Regions from separate parts of the Dyadobacter sp. 22481 genome, predicted to be linked through region 3. Evidence: riboswitches for the same ligand, from Rfam matches in the RefSeq annotation. Region 3 holds a riboswitch; each other region holds the start of a gene.
What was found. A riboswitch is a leader RNA that binds a small molecule or an ion and turns the genes downstream of it on or off. The one in region 3 is predicted to bind cobalamin.

Region 1 (3,844 bases), on a different contig from region 3:
GCTAAGCCCTTTCACCGCACCGTTTTGTACTTCGTAGTTTATCCATGCATTCACCAGGTTCTTTGGCGCGAATGCGACCGCTTTGCCCGCTACCGCGTTGGTTTCGCCGGATGAAAAAGGAAGGATTTTTGCATTTGAGAACGTGTAGCCAGCCGTCACATCCAGTCCCGGCAGCAGGTTGCCATTCACTTCCAGTTCAAAACCTTTGGATTCAGCCGAGCCAACGCGCTTATAAATGCCCCCGGGAAGAGCTTCGAGCTGGTTGTTTTTGCGCATGTAGTATAATGACAGATTCGCAGCCCATTTGCCCGAAATCTCGAACCTGCTGCCGACCTCGCCCTGATAACCGGTTTCCGGGTCGAATGTCTCACCGTTTGGAGCTATCCGGCGTGAAGGTTTGAAATAGGTCGAAAATGAACCGTACACCGACAGCGGGTCAATGGGCAGATAAACCAGACCTAACCGGTAAGTCACTGCCGATTTGGAAATAGTGGATTCCGCGCCGTGCTCGGTTACGTTGCGGTTGTCGTCTACCTTGTCGGTGTAATAGGTGCCATTGAACATGTCGTAGCGCAGGCCGGCAAGTCCTTTCAGTTTATCAGAAAAACGAATGAAATCCTGCACATAAATACCGTGCACATTCTCCATCGTCGCGCGGTAGTTCAGATCGTTGTGCGTTAGGTAGCCCTGGTTCAGGACGGGATTGTCAATGGAGATAGTCGCGTCAAGCGCCGGACCAAATACGTCTCCATTGTAAGTTTTCCGGTCCAGGACGCTGATTGAATAACCTGCCAACAGCTTATGCTCAATGGAGCCGGTATTGAAATCCAAGGTCAGTTCCAACTGGTTTTGCCACGGTTTGGTAAGGTGGTTAAAGTAAAACGGATACGACCGCTGCAAGGAATCCCTACCCGAGTTAAAGCTCAGCTCTTCCGTGGAGAAATAGTTGATATTGTCGTCATAATACGAGAGCTGGTTCGAGAGACGGAGCTTACTTGTCAGTTGCCGCGTGTATTTCAACTGAAAATCATAGCGGGTGTGTTTCAGAAAATCCTGGGGATCGTTGTAGCGGGTGTTCACATTCATGCCCGGCGCCAATTTGCTGCCTTCCAGCATCGGAATGCCCGCGTCGGTGTCGTACATGTCCTTATTGGCGCCAATGGTCAGGTAGAGCTGATCTTTATCTGTCGGAGTGTATTCCAATGCGAGGTAGCCATTGTTGGTATTCGAGCCTGAACGGCGGTATCCATCGGTGTCCGACATCCCGAAATCTACACGGTAGCGCAATTCGTCGCTGATCGCTCCGCCCGCACCCGCGCGGATGCGCCGGGTATTGAATGTACCATAGCTGGCCGAAAAGTCCGCTTTGAAACCCGCAGTCGGTCTTTTTCTCACAATATTAATAATCCCGCCCAAAGCCGAATGGCCGAACAATACCGAAGCTGGCCCTTTCAATACTTCGATCGACTCCACGTTGGCCAAATTGGTGTTTGGCGCGCTGGTAGAAATGTTGTGACGTTCGTCGCGCACGCCATCCACTAAAAGCACGAAATTAGAAAAACCCCGGATCGTGAAATGCTGGAAACCGCCGTAGGTGTTGTTGGCCCGCACGCCGGTCGTATTTTTCATGGCCTCGCCCAAATCGTCGATGCCGCGCTGCCCGATGGTTTTCGCCGATACTGTGGAAGTCGTGATCGGCATATCGCGAAGGGGAACATCGATTTTGTTGATGCCTGAATACGCCTGGCGCCTGGCAGTACTAATGACTACTTCGGAGAGCTCGTTGGTACTGGTATTGAGTTTATAATTCAATTCCAATGCTTGCCCTTCCTTGACCACGATGTTTTCTTTCTTCGCCTCATGGCCTACGCCGCTGATGAGAAGCGTGTAGCTTCCTGCCTGCACGTTTTTAATGTCAAAACGGCCGTCGGCGTTGGTTACGGCTGCATAGGGAGTGCCTTCCAGACGGACGCTAATCCCGGCGACGGCATCGCTTTTTTCGCTTTGGATGGAGCCTCTGACACGTCCGGGAGCCGCGGCGGGAGCCAGGAGGGAAGCTAGCAACAATGCGCAGGCCAGCAGGAATGAAAATGTTGTTTTCTTAGCTCCGCCGTTAGTCCGCGAACAGCAGGGGGTAGTTTTTTGCATACTTTTAACTAAATGGTTAGATGAGTTAAAAGCTCTTTGCAGCATTTTGAAGCCGCTTTCACAAACAAGCATGAGGAGGAGGCGCCAAACAGGCGCCGGTTTTGCGTGTTTACAAAACCATGGGAGTAATGATCCAGACCGACCTGCTTTATTGCGCGAAAGCGTCGTCCACTGGAAAAGGCAGGTCTCCTGGCTTGTAACATTTATATCATCCTTCCCATCCGAGGCGGACAGTGGATCTGTTCGATATAAATTTTGGGTAGTTACTTACAGTTGCGCGACAGCTCGTGATTTACACACGATTCCCTATTAATTCACTGAAAAGCAAAACCTTTCCTGTTGGAAAAATAAAGTAAAGAACTTCTTTGGACCGCAAATATACGGAACGTATTGAACAATGTTACTTTCCCGGTGAAAGCCCGCGTGGCGGCAAACTTCCCCCAGTTGACTGTAAAACAAACCTGTCTCAGGGTCGTCCGTTTTCATGGTAGGCCTCGGCTCAGGTACAGCTTCCTGAGTGCATTTCTATTTTTGTATTGCAGTGATTAAATTCGTGTAATTCTTAATTTTGTGTTATGGAAAATACAAAGCGGCGCCGGGTTTCCGAATTCAATAGTAAACTGAAATTAAAGGGGTTTAATGTCTTTCAGATCGAGGAGGACGGCCAGGCGACCCGCGTGTACAGCCGGAAGGACTTTTACAAGATCTGCCTGACGACCGGCAAAAGTAAAATTCATTATTCCGACAGGAGCTTCGAAACCGACGGAACCGTGCTATTTTTCGGGAACCCGCATATTCCTTATTCCTGGGAGACGCTTTCAACCAGTTATGTGGGTTACACCTGCCTGTTTTCCGAGGAGTTTCTGATAGCCTCCGAACGCAATGACAGCCTTCAACAATCACCCTTTTTCAAGATTGGAGGCACGCCCATCCTGACTATCTCGGTACAGCAACGGGATTTCCTTAATTCGCTTTTCCAACGCATGATAGAGGAACAAAAAACCGACTACTCATATAAGGACGACCTGATGCGGAACTACATCAACCTGATCATCCATGAGGCGTTGAAACTGCAACCGTCCGAAAATTACAACCAGCGAAAAAATGCCTCCGGCCGTATTGCGTCGGTGTTTCTTGAACTGCTGGAAAGGCAGTTTCCGATCGAAAGCGCGGACCGGCCACTTCAACTGAAGACGGCGCAGGACTATGCTGCCAACCTCAATTTGCACGTCAACTACCTCAACCGGGCGGTAAAACAGGTTACCGGCAAGCCCACCACCGCTCATATTACCGAGCGGATCGTGACGGAAGCCAAAGCGCTTTTACAGCACACCGACTGGAACATTTCCGAGATTGCCTACGCGCTGGGCTTTGAATATCCTACCTATTTCAACAATTTCTTCAAGCGAATGACGGGCACAAACCCGCGCGCGCTCCGAATCGAAGCGGTTTGAAATTCTTAATGATCAGTTTGATTGTTGTTACCTGACGGGCTGTCTGACGGGTATCTTTGTAGTAGGTTGTCGGCGTAGAAAGTCTACTATAAACAATACAAAATGGAAAGCAACAGTCAAGATATTTTTGACCGGATGCGGGCCGGAGAAGTGATCCGGAAAGACGATCCGGGCTATGACGACTTTGGACGGGCCGTCGCGCGAACCATCCGCTTATGCACGCAAATGAATGCCAATGTCAC
Region 2 (3,844 bases), 1.6 Mb from region 3:
AATATCGGGGTCGGCGGTGGTCCTTTCACGTGGGAAATAGGATATCGCACCGTTATTCTGTGTGAAATTCCCTTCATTTGACACAAAAACACCACTCACATAATCTCCCTTCGCAGCCGGATCGCTTTGGTTACACGACCATAGCAACACGGTGGAAAACGCTACTGCTAATGAACTGGCTAACTGTTTTTTCATTTTCATTGATTTATTGAGAATCATAACTAAAGGTTAAACTTAATGCAAAACTTCTTCCCGGCATCGCATTATTTCTGACATTCAAATAAAACGTGTTGGTGACATTACGGATCTGCGCCTGCAAGAGCAACTTGAATTTGTTGAAGGAAAAGGTGGTTTCGCTCATCAGGTTTACAAGCCCGTAACCATCCAGGAACTGAATATTATCGGAAGTAGAATAGCGCTTGCTAACCGCCTGGAACTGGCTCGTATACCGAGTCGACCTGTACTTGAAAAACACATTGATATTTGCCGTATGCTCAGGTACAAAAGCAAGTTGTTTCCCGACAATGTCCTGTGAGTAATTATCGTAGGCTTTTTCCTGGCTGCTTTTATTGAATGCGTAGCCTGCGTCCAGCCCTGGCCGTATCGTGCCGGTCTGCTGCTGGTAACTCAGGTGTAGCTCAATGCCGCGGGCCAGCACTTGTTGCAGGTTCTCGACGCGGAAGCCCATCGACGGGTTCCAGTAGGTCCAGTCTTTGATGCGGTTATGGTAAAAACTTGCGGAAGTGCGCAATGAGCCGCCGAATACTTCCTTGAAGATTTGTTCGAGGCCTATCTCCTTATTCCAGCCTGTTTCCGGGCGGATGCCAGGATTTCCCAGATCTTTCCAATAGCGTTCATTCAGCGTAGGCACGCGGTAGCTGCGGCCAGCCGAGCCTTTGATTTTGAGATTATAATGTATTTTTTGAATTAAACCATATTCCAGCCCTACCGAAGGCGTGAATGGCGGATTATAGCCTGTCACAAACCCTTGCCTGAGATTCACGGACGCGGTAATCCTCGAACCCGGCTGCCAGCGCGTCAGTAGAAAAAAGTCTGTGCGGTTCTCGCTCACGGGCGATTGCGCATAGCCGGGTACACGCGAACGATAATGCGTCCATTCCCCGCCGGTTTTGATGGAAACAGCATTTATGTTGTCTCCCAGACTTAGTGTAAAGTCTTTTTCGACTCTTGACGCGAACTTGTTAGTTACCGAATGGTCGGGGTGGGCGAGGTCGCCTTTGGCATAATCGATGACGTCGCGTACCCATGCTGTGCGCACCGCAAGCGTCCGCACCTGATAGCGAACCATCGTGCGGTAGGCGGTTGTCCGGGTCATTTCACGGCCTTGCTCGTCGTCGGGTGTCAAAGTCAGGTTATTGTCGGTGAGCCAGATATGTGCTGATAACTCCCGGTCATTTTTTGCACGAAAGAACAGGTCTTGCACCATTCCTTTCTGCCAGGTTTCCGTGGGCAAAAGCAGGTAGCTTCTTCGGTAACGCCTTGGATAATCGTTGTTCATCAGTCCGTTGTAGAAGGCTGTTTTTCCGGAAACCGACCATTGATCGTTCAAACTTCCAGAATAGCGTGCATTTGCCTGAAACTGATGGTTATTGAAACTGTCGTGCTGCGATCCTGCCGAAGTCTTGAACGCATCATTATTGACGTTGCTCCCTAGCAGAATGCTTCCACCTACGGCGTCGGAACCTACAATGCTGGCCGCTGAGCCATATTGAACCGAAAGCTGGTCGAAGCCGGCAACGGGAATCGTGGAAAAATCGGTCTGTCCGAGGGTGGGGGCGTTAATATTGAGCCCGTTCCATAAAACAGCCGTGTGGTTGGCAGAAGTGCCTCTGAATGAGGCGGTACTAAGTTGCCCTGGGCCGTAATTCCTGAACGCAATAGGTGTAAATGCGGAAAGCACATCGCTGATATTCTGAAACCGTAGCTGGGCGAGGGAAGTTGAGTCTATGGTCTGTATTTTGAGGCCGCTCATGAATTTTTGAGGAACAAAACCCCTGACTACCACCGGGTCGAGGTCGATGGAGTCTTTTTGCGCATAACAAGGTAGTGCCAGTGCAAAACTTGCCCACAATATCCAGTAACTCACAAATCTCCGGTCGGTAAACACGCTAAATCGCAATGAATGGCGGCGATCTACTGTTTTTCCTCCGAAAACGGGCCGATCAAATGCTTTGGCAGGTCTCCTGGCTCGTCTTTCGCATCCGGTGCCTTCCCGTCGTAAAAACAGTGGCATGAAGAATCGGAGGCAAATTGGCAGACTTACAGTTGCGGGGACAGCTTCCGGTTCTCGCGGAATTCCCTATTAAGCCTAATTGCTGACTAGAAGCAGCTTATGGCACCAAGCGGGTGTAAAGTTAGGTATTTTCGCCGACTTTCCGTTGTGTGTGATAACCGCTATCTTTGCGCAAATTCTGATTGCTTTTGGCTTCTTCTACTGAAAAATTTTCGACCGCGTCTTCCCTGAAAGGCATTTACCTCATGCTGGGGGCCGCTTTTTTCTTCTCGCTCACATCTGCGATCTCGAAATGGCTCGGGAGGGAATTCCACATAGTTCAACTGGTTTTTTTTAGGAATATCGTCGGCGTGGTCTTTATTATCAGCAGCATTTGGAAGCGTCCGCTGAGGCAGGAGGGAGGAAAGCTGGGATTGCTGATTTTCAGGGGAGTAGTGGGGACACTTTCTCTCTACATGCTCTTTTATGCAATTCAAACGCTCGGGCTTGGCCGTGCATCCACATATCAGTACACTTACCCGATTTTTCTCGCGCTCTTTTCCTGGCTACTCATAGGCGAAACGCTGAATGGAAAGGAATGGATGGCCATATTTGTTGGTTTTACCGGTATTTTGTTCGTCTTCCGGCCCGACCTTTCATCGTCGCTGCGAGACAATGCGTTGGGTCTGGGCAATGCTTTGCTTACGGCCGTTTCCTACCTTTCAATCCGGCAGTTAGGCGTGGTGTACGACACACGTGCGATCATTCTCTCTTTCATGCTCAGCGGTATTGTAATGCCTATTTTGTCGATGCTGGTTGGCACCTATTATCCAATGGAGCATTTGGATTTTCTAATAGGTACATTTAAATGGCCGGAGACTGCCTGGCAATGGCTGGGTTTTCTGACCCTGGGGCTTACGGCACTTTTAGGACAAAAAATGCTCACGCAGTCGTTTACCTTCGATAAAGCCGGGCGCGTCGCTGCTGTGGGGTATTCCAATATCCTTTTCTCGGTACTGATCGGCTTTTTGATGGGCGAAGCTATTCCTTCCCTTTCCATGCTGACAGGCATGCTACTGATCATTGCTGGTGGCATTCTGGTGTCTTTGGGCAAAGCAAAAAATGCTTAAAGCCGCTCGTTGAATGCCAGCCGGTTCATAAATGGATCGACAACGGTGACTGATGTATTGCATTCCAAGGCTCCTGTTCCAGGCCGGGACGGTTGTATTTGTAGTGTTTTTCGTTCAGCTCTTGATGAAAGTCCCGCACGCCGGTACATTCGATGAAAATCTTGGCGCCGGGTGTACTGTCGCCGTGATGCTCGGAGAGGTGAAGTGTGACGCCGTCCCGGGAAATTTGCATGTAGAGCGGAGCATCATCGGAATACCGATGTTCCCAGTCGATTTGGAAGCCAAGCCAGCCGATGTAAAACTCACGTGCTTTGGTTTCGTCAAAAATGCGTAAAATTGGGATGACTTTACTGGCTTCCATATCGATTGCGTTATTAGGCAATGAATTGTGTCTGAGATTTGTTTAAGAAAAGAAATCTAAAAAATTACCATGAAACGACTCCTGTCATCACTGATAATATTTCCGGCAATGCTGGTATTG
Region 3 (3,844 bases):
GAAATAATGCAATTTTGTAAAAGGCCGCCGGGTACCATCGCCGGTCGTTTCGTCGGTTTGGACGGCAGGACGGTCGGTATAATTTTTCTTCGCGTGTTTGTAGCCGAATGCATTACGGAGCCAATTGTCTTCTCCAATTTTGTAATCTTTGGATCTTTCTAAGTAGCTGAAAGATAGATCGTAGTCTAGTTTTGATGTGATATTTCCACCTGTGTTAAGCCCCGCCTGCAATGTTTTAAAGCTACCATATTCCAGAAAAGCATTGCCCCCTGGCGTACCCTTGGAGCGTTGCGTGATGACATTGATCACACCGCCCATCGCCTGTGAGCCATACAAAGAGGATGCCGGTCCTTTTAAAACTTCAATTCTTTCAATACCATTTAAATTGATTTGCGACAGGTTGGTGGCACCGGCAGGGCGGCCATCGATAAGCAGTAACGTCCTTTGGTTTAACCCCGAGAATTGTGGACGAAACCCGCGAATCCCGATGCCGGAAGATAAATTGGGATACTGAATCACATCCACGGACGCTGTTTTCCTGACAATGTCTGTCAGGTCGCTGGACGGCGTCATTTGAATATCCTCTTTGGAAATAATGTCCAGCTTTTGAGCGATCTTTTCTTTTTTGGTTTCAAAACGGGTAGCTGTCACGACTATCGGGTCGAGGAGCTGCCGGGCCGAAGTATCTGCACTGCTTTCTTGTGCTGATGCACCCGAAATGGCTAATATTGAGAGCATTGATCCGCTGATGAAAGTGCGGGCGGTTTGGTAAAAGTGGGTATGCATTGGTTAAAATTGAAATGATTCATAGAGTGTAGTCGCGCCGATCAGGATTGAGAATGTCCCAACGAGATAGTTGACGATTGTCAGAAAGCGCTCGCGTTTTTCGGCAAAGCGCCCGATAGAGAAGGCGAAAAAATAGCCGTAGGCCGACATCGAAAGGATAATGCCCAGACTTTGTAGAACGATGATCCAAACCGCCGTCATAGCATCGCTGGCGGCTAGCGTAAGCGCCACGGCGCATGCACCGCCCGTACCTGCGAGGCCATGCACCATTCCGACCCAGAACGAGCGACTAACTTTGCGGTCAGCAGGGGCGACCTCAGGTTTTTTTTTGCTAAAATTCCGCCGGATCGCCAGTATTCCCAGCCAGATCATCAACGGGCCGACAAGCAGCTCGACCCTGTCCGCGATGTGAAGTGACATCGTTGATTTAAGTAGGAGCACCAGTACCGCGAATAAAATCAAAGTAAGCGAGTGCCCTAGCGCCCAATGCGACGACCGCCAGATGAGCTTCCAACGGTCGGCCGGGCCCCGGTGGGCCGCGCCCCGTGGATCATAATTTTTCTTTTCCTCCGTGGCTAACACCGAAACGGCAGCCATATGGTCGGGCTCGAAGGAGTGCTGCACGCCGAGGAGCAGGGAGTCAATAAGCAGATAATGAATCATTTGGATTTCCGCATAAATTAGAAATTAACTTATGGGAGAATGCAGGGAGTGGCTCAACCGCAATGCAGCCTGCCGTTTCCTCTTGCCTTTCTTCCCGAAAGCAAAACCGGATGATTCAATGGCAGGTCTTCTGGCTCGTTCAAGTTCTTGCGCCTTCCCGGGGTAACCCCAGTGACATCTTCCAAGAACATCGTTAGTGAACTTACAGCAGCGGGTACTGCTCCGGATTTAAACCGGATTCCCTTTTAATCGCGCCCGGAGGCGCAAACCAATGAATATGCAAAGCTATGTGTTTTTGTGGGAGATAAACCAGATTAATAGCCGAATACCGCTAACTTTACATCACAAAAAGTTCTTTAACTTACTTCTCCAACAGGAAAAGGGATTGCGTATCAACGCATTCCAGGGGAATCGTGTGAGAATCACGAGCTGTCGCGCAACTGTGAAGGGTCAATCATTCAAAATTAACCCAAGCCAGAGCACCTGACCTTTCCTTGTTGACAATGCTTTCGCGGTATGAAGCAGGGTCTGGTTTGGATATTCGTCGGGTTTTCGCCCGTTTCGATTGCCCGGTGGCGTCGCTGCCTGGGAATGCCTTTCTGTTTTCTGCTGTCGAATGCATTTGAAGTTTTCATGACTTTCAAATTATCGATGGCTTAAAGATGTCTCTTCCAAAATCCAGTTTCCTGATCGCAGCGCCGTCGAGTAATTCGGGCAAGACTACCGTGACCCTGGCATTGCTGCGCGCGCTCCGGGAGAGGGGGTTAGGAGTGCAGCCTTTCAAATGCGGGCCGGATTACATTGATACGATCCACCACACCACTGCGGCAGGAAGACCGGGCCTGAACCTGGATACTTTTATGGCTTCGGAGGCACACATGCGGGCCGTGTACGCGCATTACGCCTCGCGTGCGGATGTGAGCGTGGCCGAGGGTGTGATGGGTTTGTTTGATGGGGCCGATAAAATGAAAGGTAGCAGCGCAGAGATAGCGGCATTGCTGGATATGCCGGTCCTACTGGTGATCAATGCCCAGTCAATGGCGTATTCGGCGGCCCCGCTGATTTATGGTTTGAAAAATTTCTATCCCGGAATCCGCGTGGTGGGGGCGATATTTAATTTTGTGAACACCGAATCGCACTACCGGTTTTTGCAAGATGCCTGTGTCGACGCCGGCGTGGAGGCTTTGGGCTATTTGCCTAAAAATGAAGCGCTGCACATCCCTTCCCGGCATTTGGGATTGCACATTTCGGTTGAAACAGATTATGAAGAGATTATCCAGAGGCTGGCCGAGATTATCCCGCAAACGGTGAATCTTGACCGGTTGCTGGAAATTACTTCTGTGAGCTATCCCGACGAAAATGCGGAGATTTTGAGTCAGCAAAATCATTTAGTTAAAGCAGATAGAAAACCTCCAAACCTGCGCATAACGGTTGCCTACGATGAGGCATTTTCCTTTTTGTACCACCAGAATATTGAATGCCTGCGTGCATTCGGCGAGGTGCAGTGGTTTAGCCCTTTAAAAGACGCCACTTTGCCGGAAACCGACCTGCTTTACCTGCCCGGCGGCTATCCCGAACTGTTTGCGAAGGAGTTGTCCGGCAACCTGCCGATGCTGGAAAGCATTCGTAATTATTGCGGGAACGGAGGACTGGCGTACGCGGAATGCGGCGGGCTGATGTACCTCGGTAAGGCGATCACCGACGGCAAAGGCAATTCCTTCCCGATGGCCGGAGTACTCGATTGCGAAACGACGCTGCAACGTTCGAAAATGACGCTTGGCTACCGGGTAATGCGTTGGGACGGGCTGGAAATCAAAGGCCATGAATTCCATTATTCCGCATTGAAGGAACAATTTGCGCAAGTACCGCTGGCACAAATGACCAATGCAAGAGGTGTGCCGGTTGATACACAGTTTTTTAGAGTGCAAAATACGTTTGCTGGCTATACTCATTTCTACTGGGCCGACAAACCCGAATTCATTCAACACCTCATCAACAAAACCACAAAAAACGCCGAAAGCCAAGTGCCGAAAGCCGATAGCCTACCATGAAACGCCAGCGCATCACCCGATCCGACGGAAAAGCCATTAACCTCGTGCAGCGGCGGGGGCACCTTTCGTATTGCTACAACGCCTGCTGCTGCGGACGCATCGACCGCGGTTATGCACCCATTCCAGTAGAGTTATATAAGAGTGAGTGGCTGCGGCGGAAGCTACGGAATGTCGTGCATATGACCAAAGGCGGCTGCCTGGGGCCCTGTACGCTGGCGAATGTGGTTACCCTGCTCTTCGACGGCCATTCGGTGTGGTTCCATTCCATCAATTACGACTGGCAGATCATCGCGATTTTTGACTATATCGAAAGTATGGTCAAGGCCGACAGGTACCTTGTCCCG
Region 4 (3,844 bases), on a different contig from region 3:
TATCAGGAATATGGATCTCGCCGATACCCGAACGCGGGCCCGACGATAGCATGCGGATATCGTTACCGATCTTCATCAGACTCACCGCAACGGTTTTCAATGCCCCGTGCGCTTCCACAATTGCGTCATGTGCCCCGAGCGCTTCGAATTTGTTTTCCGCAGTGATAAATGGCAGGCCGGTCAATGCGGCGATGTGACGCGCTACATTTTCGGAATATCCCGGAGGCGTGTTAATGCCTGTTCCTACCGCGGTACCGCCCAATGCCAGTTCCGAAAGGTGCGCCAATGTATTATGAATAGCTCTCAAACCGTGATCGAGTTGCGAAGCATAACCTGAAAACTCCTGGCCTAGCGTCAGTGGTGTAGCGTCCATGAAGTGCGTACGGCCGATTTTGACTACATTTTTAAATGCTTCTGATTTCGCTTTCAGCGTATCACGCAGCTTGGTAATGCCCGGAATGGTCACGTCCACCAGAATTTTGTAGGCCGCAATGTGCATCGCAGTAGGGTAGGTGTCGTTCGACGACTGTGACTTGTTCACATCGTCGTTCGGGTGCAAAAACTTGGTTTTATCAGCCAGGTCGCCGCCTTGCAGCACGTGCCCGCGGTAGGCGATCACCTCGTTGCAGTTCATGTTCGACTGTGTTCCCGAGCCGGTTTGCCACACTACCAATGGAAACTGGTTGTCGAGCTGGCCGGTCAGGACTTCATCGCAAACTTTGCCGATGAGGTCGCTTTTTTCCTGGGGGAGAATGCCGGCTTCGAAGTTGGTGATAGCGGCTGCTTTTTTCAGGTATGCGAAGGCTTTGATGATTTCCTTCGGCATTTTATTGATATCCTGTGCGATAGGAAAGTTCTGGATCGAGCGTTGCGTCTGGGCGCCCCAGTATACATGCGCAGGCACCTGCACTTCGCCCATCGTGTCTTTTTCTATACGGTATTCCATTTTTGAAGTAGAATGATAATGTAAAATGAACAATGTGCGGTAAAGTTAGGATCGGGTTTGCAGTTTCTGGAGTTTTTTATGGATAAATGTTCAGCTCTGAAAAAAGAATGTTTAGATTGACCAGCCTGTATCCTAAACACCGCTTTTATGACACCCAAAATCAATATCTATCCCGACTATGCGCTGATGAGTGCCGCTGCGGCTGAGCGGGTGATCGATCTGATGAACCACAAACCCGAATCGGTCATCTGCTTCCCGTCGGGCAGCAGCCCGAAAGGCATGTTCGACGCATTGGTAACCGCCAACCAGAACGGTCGTGTTGATTTTTCTAAATGCATTTTCATTGGCCTCGACGAATGGATAGGCCTCGGCTCCGGCGACGACGGCAGCTGCCGCGATCTCCTCGACCGTGATTTTCTGAAACCTATCGGCCTCCATGCAGATCAGATTGTCTTTTTCGACGGCAAAGCATTCGACCCGCAGGCCGAATGCGACCGCGTCAATAAGATTGTAGAAGGCCTCGGTGGCCTCGACCTCATTATATTAGGTGTTGGAATGAATGGTCACCTTGCCCTCAACGAGCCCGGCACTTCCTGGAACACCTACGCCCACATTTCGGAGCTCGATACCGTTACGGTTGAAGTAGGGCAGAAGTATTTCAAACAGGCGACCACGCTTACCCGTGGCATTACCGTCGGTATCAGGCACATTCTGGAAGCGCGTTCGGCGATTTTGCTTGCTTCGGGCGGATCAAAAGCGCCGGTTATCCAGCGCGCACTCGCGTTCCCGGTTTCGAAGGACTTCCCGGCGACAGTTTTGCAAAACCATATGAATGCAGAGTTTATACTGGATGCGGACGCTGCGGAGTTGATTTCGTAATGGGTTGTTTGTAAAATGCGCGTTAATGAAATCACTTTTCAGAGCAGCATTTCAACCTCAAAACAGATATTTTATCCTGCCGAAGGACTAATTTCTATCCGCTTCACTGAAATTGCGACGCCATTTCCAGCCGAATGCCCTTCCCGCCTAAATTTGACGCAGTTCTTTGTGAACGCCCGTCAATCGGGGTAATGGTTTTTGCTTTTGGATCCCTCAGCCAAAATCCAGCAAAACAAAAAGGAACCGTGTGCAATTCACGGGCAGTCGTGCTACTGTAAGTATCTGTCCTGACGATTTCAGGACTCGTTTTTACCCTCGCGTCCCATTGCAGCGCCCAGGCGCGGCGAGAAGGGCGGTAAAAATGATACAAGCCAGGAGACTTGCCATTATCCTCAATGGCTTCTCCCTCACGGGTGGGGGGTAGTCAAGTATTGATTTACCACATTTTATTGCAGTACCACAGGCTTCCCGGCTGGTTCGGGGGAACTGTATCTGTTCGTTTCGCAGGGTAGCCTCGCCGTTGCCGCGATAGATGAAGTACCGGCCAACGTCCGCAACAGGCGTTTGCAGGGATGGGAGGGTGTTTTCACAGGGTTTTTATTAACTCTTTAAACACAAAAAAACATGTTGTCACACAATCTTGGCTACCCGCGCGTGGGGAGCCTCCGTGAGCTTAAAAAAGCCAACGAGCAATTCTGGGCGGGTACAATCGACCGCGATGCACTGCAGAAAGTTGCCCGCAAAATCCGTCACCAGAACTGGGAAACGCAGCAGAATGCAGGCATTAGCCTCATTCCTTCCAATGATTTTTCGCTTTACGACCACGTCCTCGACACGTCGCTGATGGTAGGGGCCATTCCCGGGCGTTACCACCAGTTGCTCGACGGTAAATCCAACAAGGAGCTCGATCTCTATTTCGCAATGGCGCGCGGTTACCAGAAGAACGGGCTGGATATCAATGCCATGGAAATGACCAAATGGTTCGACACCAACTACCATTACCTCGTTCCCGAGTTTGTGAAAGACCAGAAATTCAAGCGGTACTCCGACAAGGTTCTGCTGGAATTTGAAGATGCGTTGCAAAAGGGTATTGTTACAAAACCCGTATTACTTGGGCCGGTCACCTATTTGCTTTTGGGTAAAGAAAAAGAAGCCGGGTTCGATCGCATCGATCTGCTGGATAGTCTTTTACCGATTTATATATCAATATTAAAAGAACTCTCGGCTAGGGGTGCCGAATGGGTGCAGCTCGACGAGCCCGGATTGGTATTTGATTTAAATGAAAAGGAAAAACTGGCTTTTCTGAGCGCTTATAGCCAGATCAGGGAGGCGCTTCCGAAGCTGCGTATTTTGGTAACGACGTATTTCGGGCCCCTCGAAGATAACCTGGGAATTGCGACCGCATTACCGGTGGATGCATTGCATTTGGATTTGACACGTGGAGCAGAAACATTACCGCAAATTCTGGTTGATGATTCATTTGTATCATCCACTAAAAAGCTCTCACTCGGTGTTGTCGACGGCCGGAATATCTGGAAAAACGACTACCGCAAGTCGCTGAAATGGATTAAGACGGCGGTAAATGTGCTGGGAGAAGATCGGGTTTTGGTGGCTCCGTCGTCGTCGCTGCTGCATAGCCCGTACGACTTGGAGCTTGAAAAGAATGAAGCGGTACTGACGCCGGAGATCAAAAACTGGCTGGCATTTGCCAAGCAGAAACTGCATGAGGTAACGACATTGGCAAGGCTCACAACGCTTGACTGTTCGAACGATAGTGCATTTCTGGCCAATCAAAAAGCCATTGAAAGCCGCCGCACTTCCGCATTGATCCACAAGCCGGCCGTTAAAGCAAGGGTTAGCGAAGTGAGGGAATCGGATTTTGACCGGCAGAATGCATTTGCAATCCGGCAAGCCATTCAATTGGAAAAACTGAAATTGCCATTATTCCCATCGACTACCATCGGCTCGTTCCCACAAACCGACGAGGTAAGGCAGCTTCGTGCGCAGTTCAAAAAAGGC

Region 1: it holds a riboswitch for cobalamin, as region 3 does, so the genes downstream of both, ACTJJJ_RS07465 (TonB-dependent siderophore receptor) here and ACTJJJ_RS17165 (cobyrinate a,c-diamide synthase) in region 3, are expected to answer to the same signal.
Region 2: it holds a riboswitch for cobalamin, as region 3 does, so the genes downstream of both, ACTJJJ_RS10470 (TonB-dependent receptor plug domain-containing protein) here and ACTJJJ_RS17165 (cobyrinate a,c-diamide synthase) in region 3, are expected to answer to the same signal.
Region 4: it holds a riboswitch for cobalamin, as region 3 does, so the genes downstream of both, metE (5-methyltetrahydropteroyltriglutamate--homocysteine S-methyltransferase) here and ACTJJJ_RS17165 (cobyrinate a,c-diamide synthase) in region 3, are expected to answer to the same signal.

The regions. Positions count from the first base shown of each region.
Region 1 is NZ_JBQENV010000001.1:1,933,814-1,937,657, reverse strand. Features, by position in the region: gene ACTJJJ_RS07465 (TonB-dependent siderophore receptor) at 1-2,148, opposite strand, end outside; cobalamin riboswitch at 2,311-2,498, opposite strand; gene ACTJJJ_RS07460 (helix-turn-helix domain-containing protein) at 2,724-3,602, shown strand; gene ACTJJJ_RS07455 (DapH/DapD/GlmU-related protein) at 3,705-3,844, shown strand, end outside.
Region 2 is NZ_JBQENV010000002.1:81,721-85,564, forward strand. Features, by position in the region: gene ACTJJJ_RS10465 (DUF5074 domain-containing protein) at 1-195, opposite strand, end outside; gene ACTJJJ_RS10470 (TonB-dependent receptor plug domain-containing protein) at 206-2,107, opposite strand; cobalamin riboswitch at 2,178-2,378, opposite strand; gene ACTJJJ_RS10475 (DMT family transporter) at 2,443-3,363, shown strand; gene ACTJJJ_RS10480 (glyoxalase superfamily protein) at 3,389-3,724, opposite strand; gene ACTJJJ_RS10485 (thioredoxin family protein) at 3,794-3,844, shown strand, end outside.
Region 3 is NZ_JBQENV010000002.1:1,702,508-1,706,351, forward strand. Features, by position in the region: gene ACTJJJ_RS17155 (TonB-dependent receptor plug domain-containing protein) at 1-738, opposite strand, end outside; gene ACTJJJ_RS17160 (hypothetical protein) at 790-1,449, opposite strand; cobalamin riboswitch at 1,553-1,737, opposite strand; cobalamin riboswitch at 1,813-1,955, shown strand; gene ACTJJJ_RS17165 (cobyrinate a,c-diamide synthase) at 2,112-3,500, shown strand; gene cobN (cobaltochelatase subunit CobN) at 3,497-3,844, shown strand, end outside.
Region 4 is NZ_JBQENV010000003.1:1,183,882-1,187,725, reverse strand. Features, by position in the region: gene fumC (class II fumarate hydratase) at 1-946, opposite strand, end outside; gene ACTJJJ_RS23590 (6-phosphogluconolactonase) at 1,094-1,825, shown strand; cobalamin riboswitch at 2,001-2,227, shown strand; gene metE (5-methyltetrahydropteroyltriglutamate--homocysteine S-methyltransferase) at 2,450-3,844, shown strand, end outside.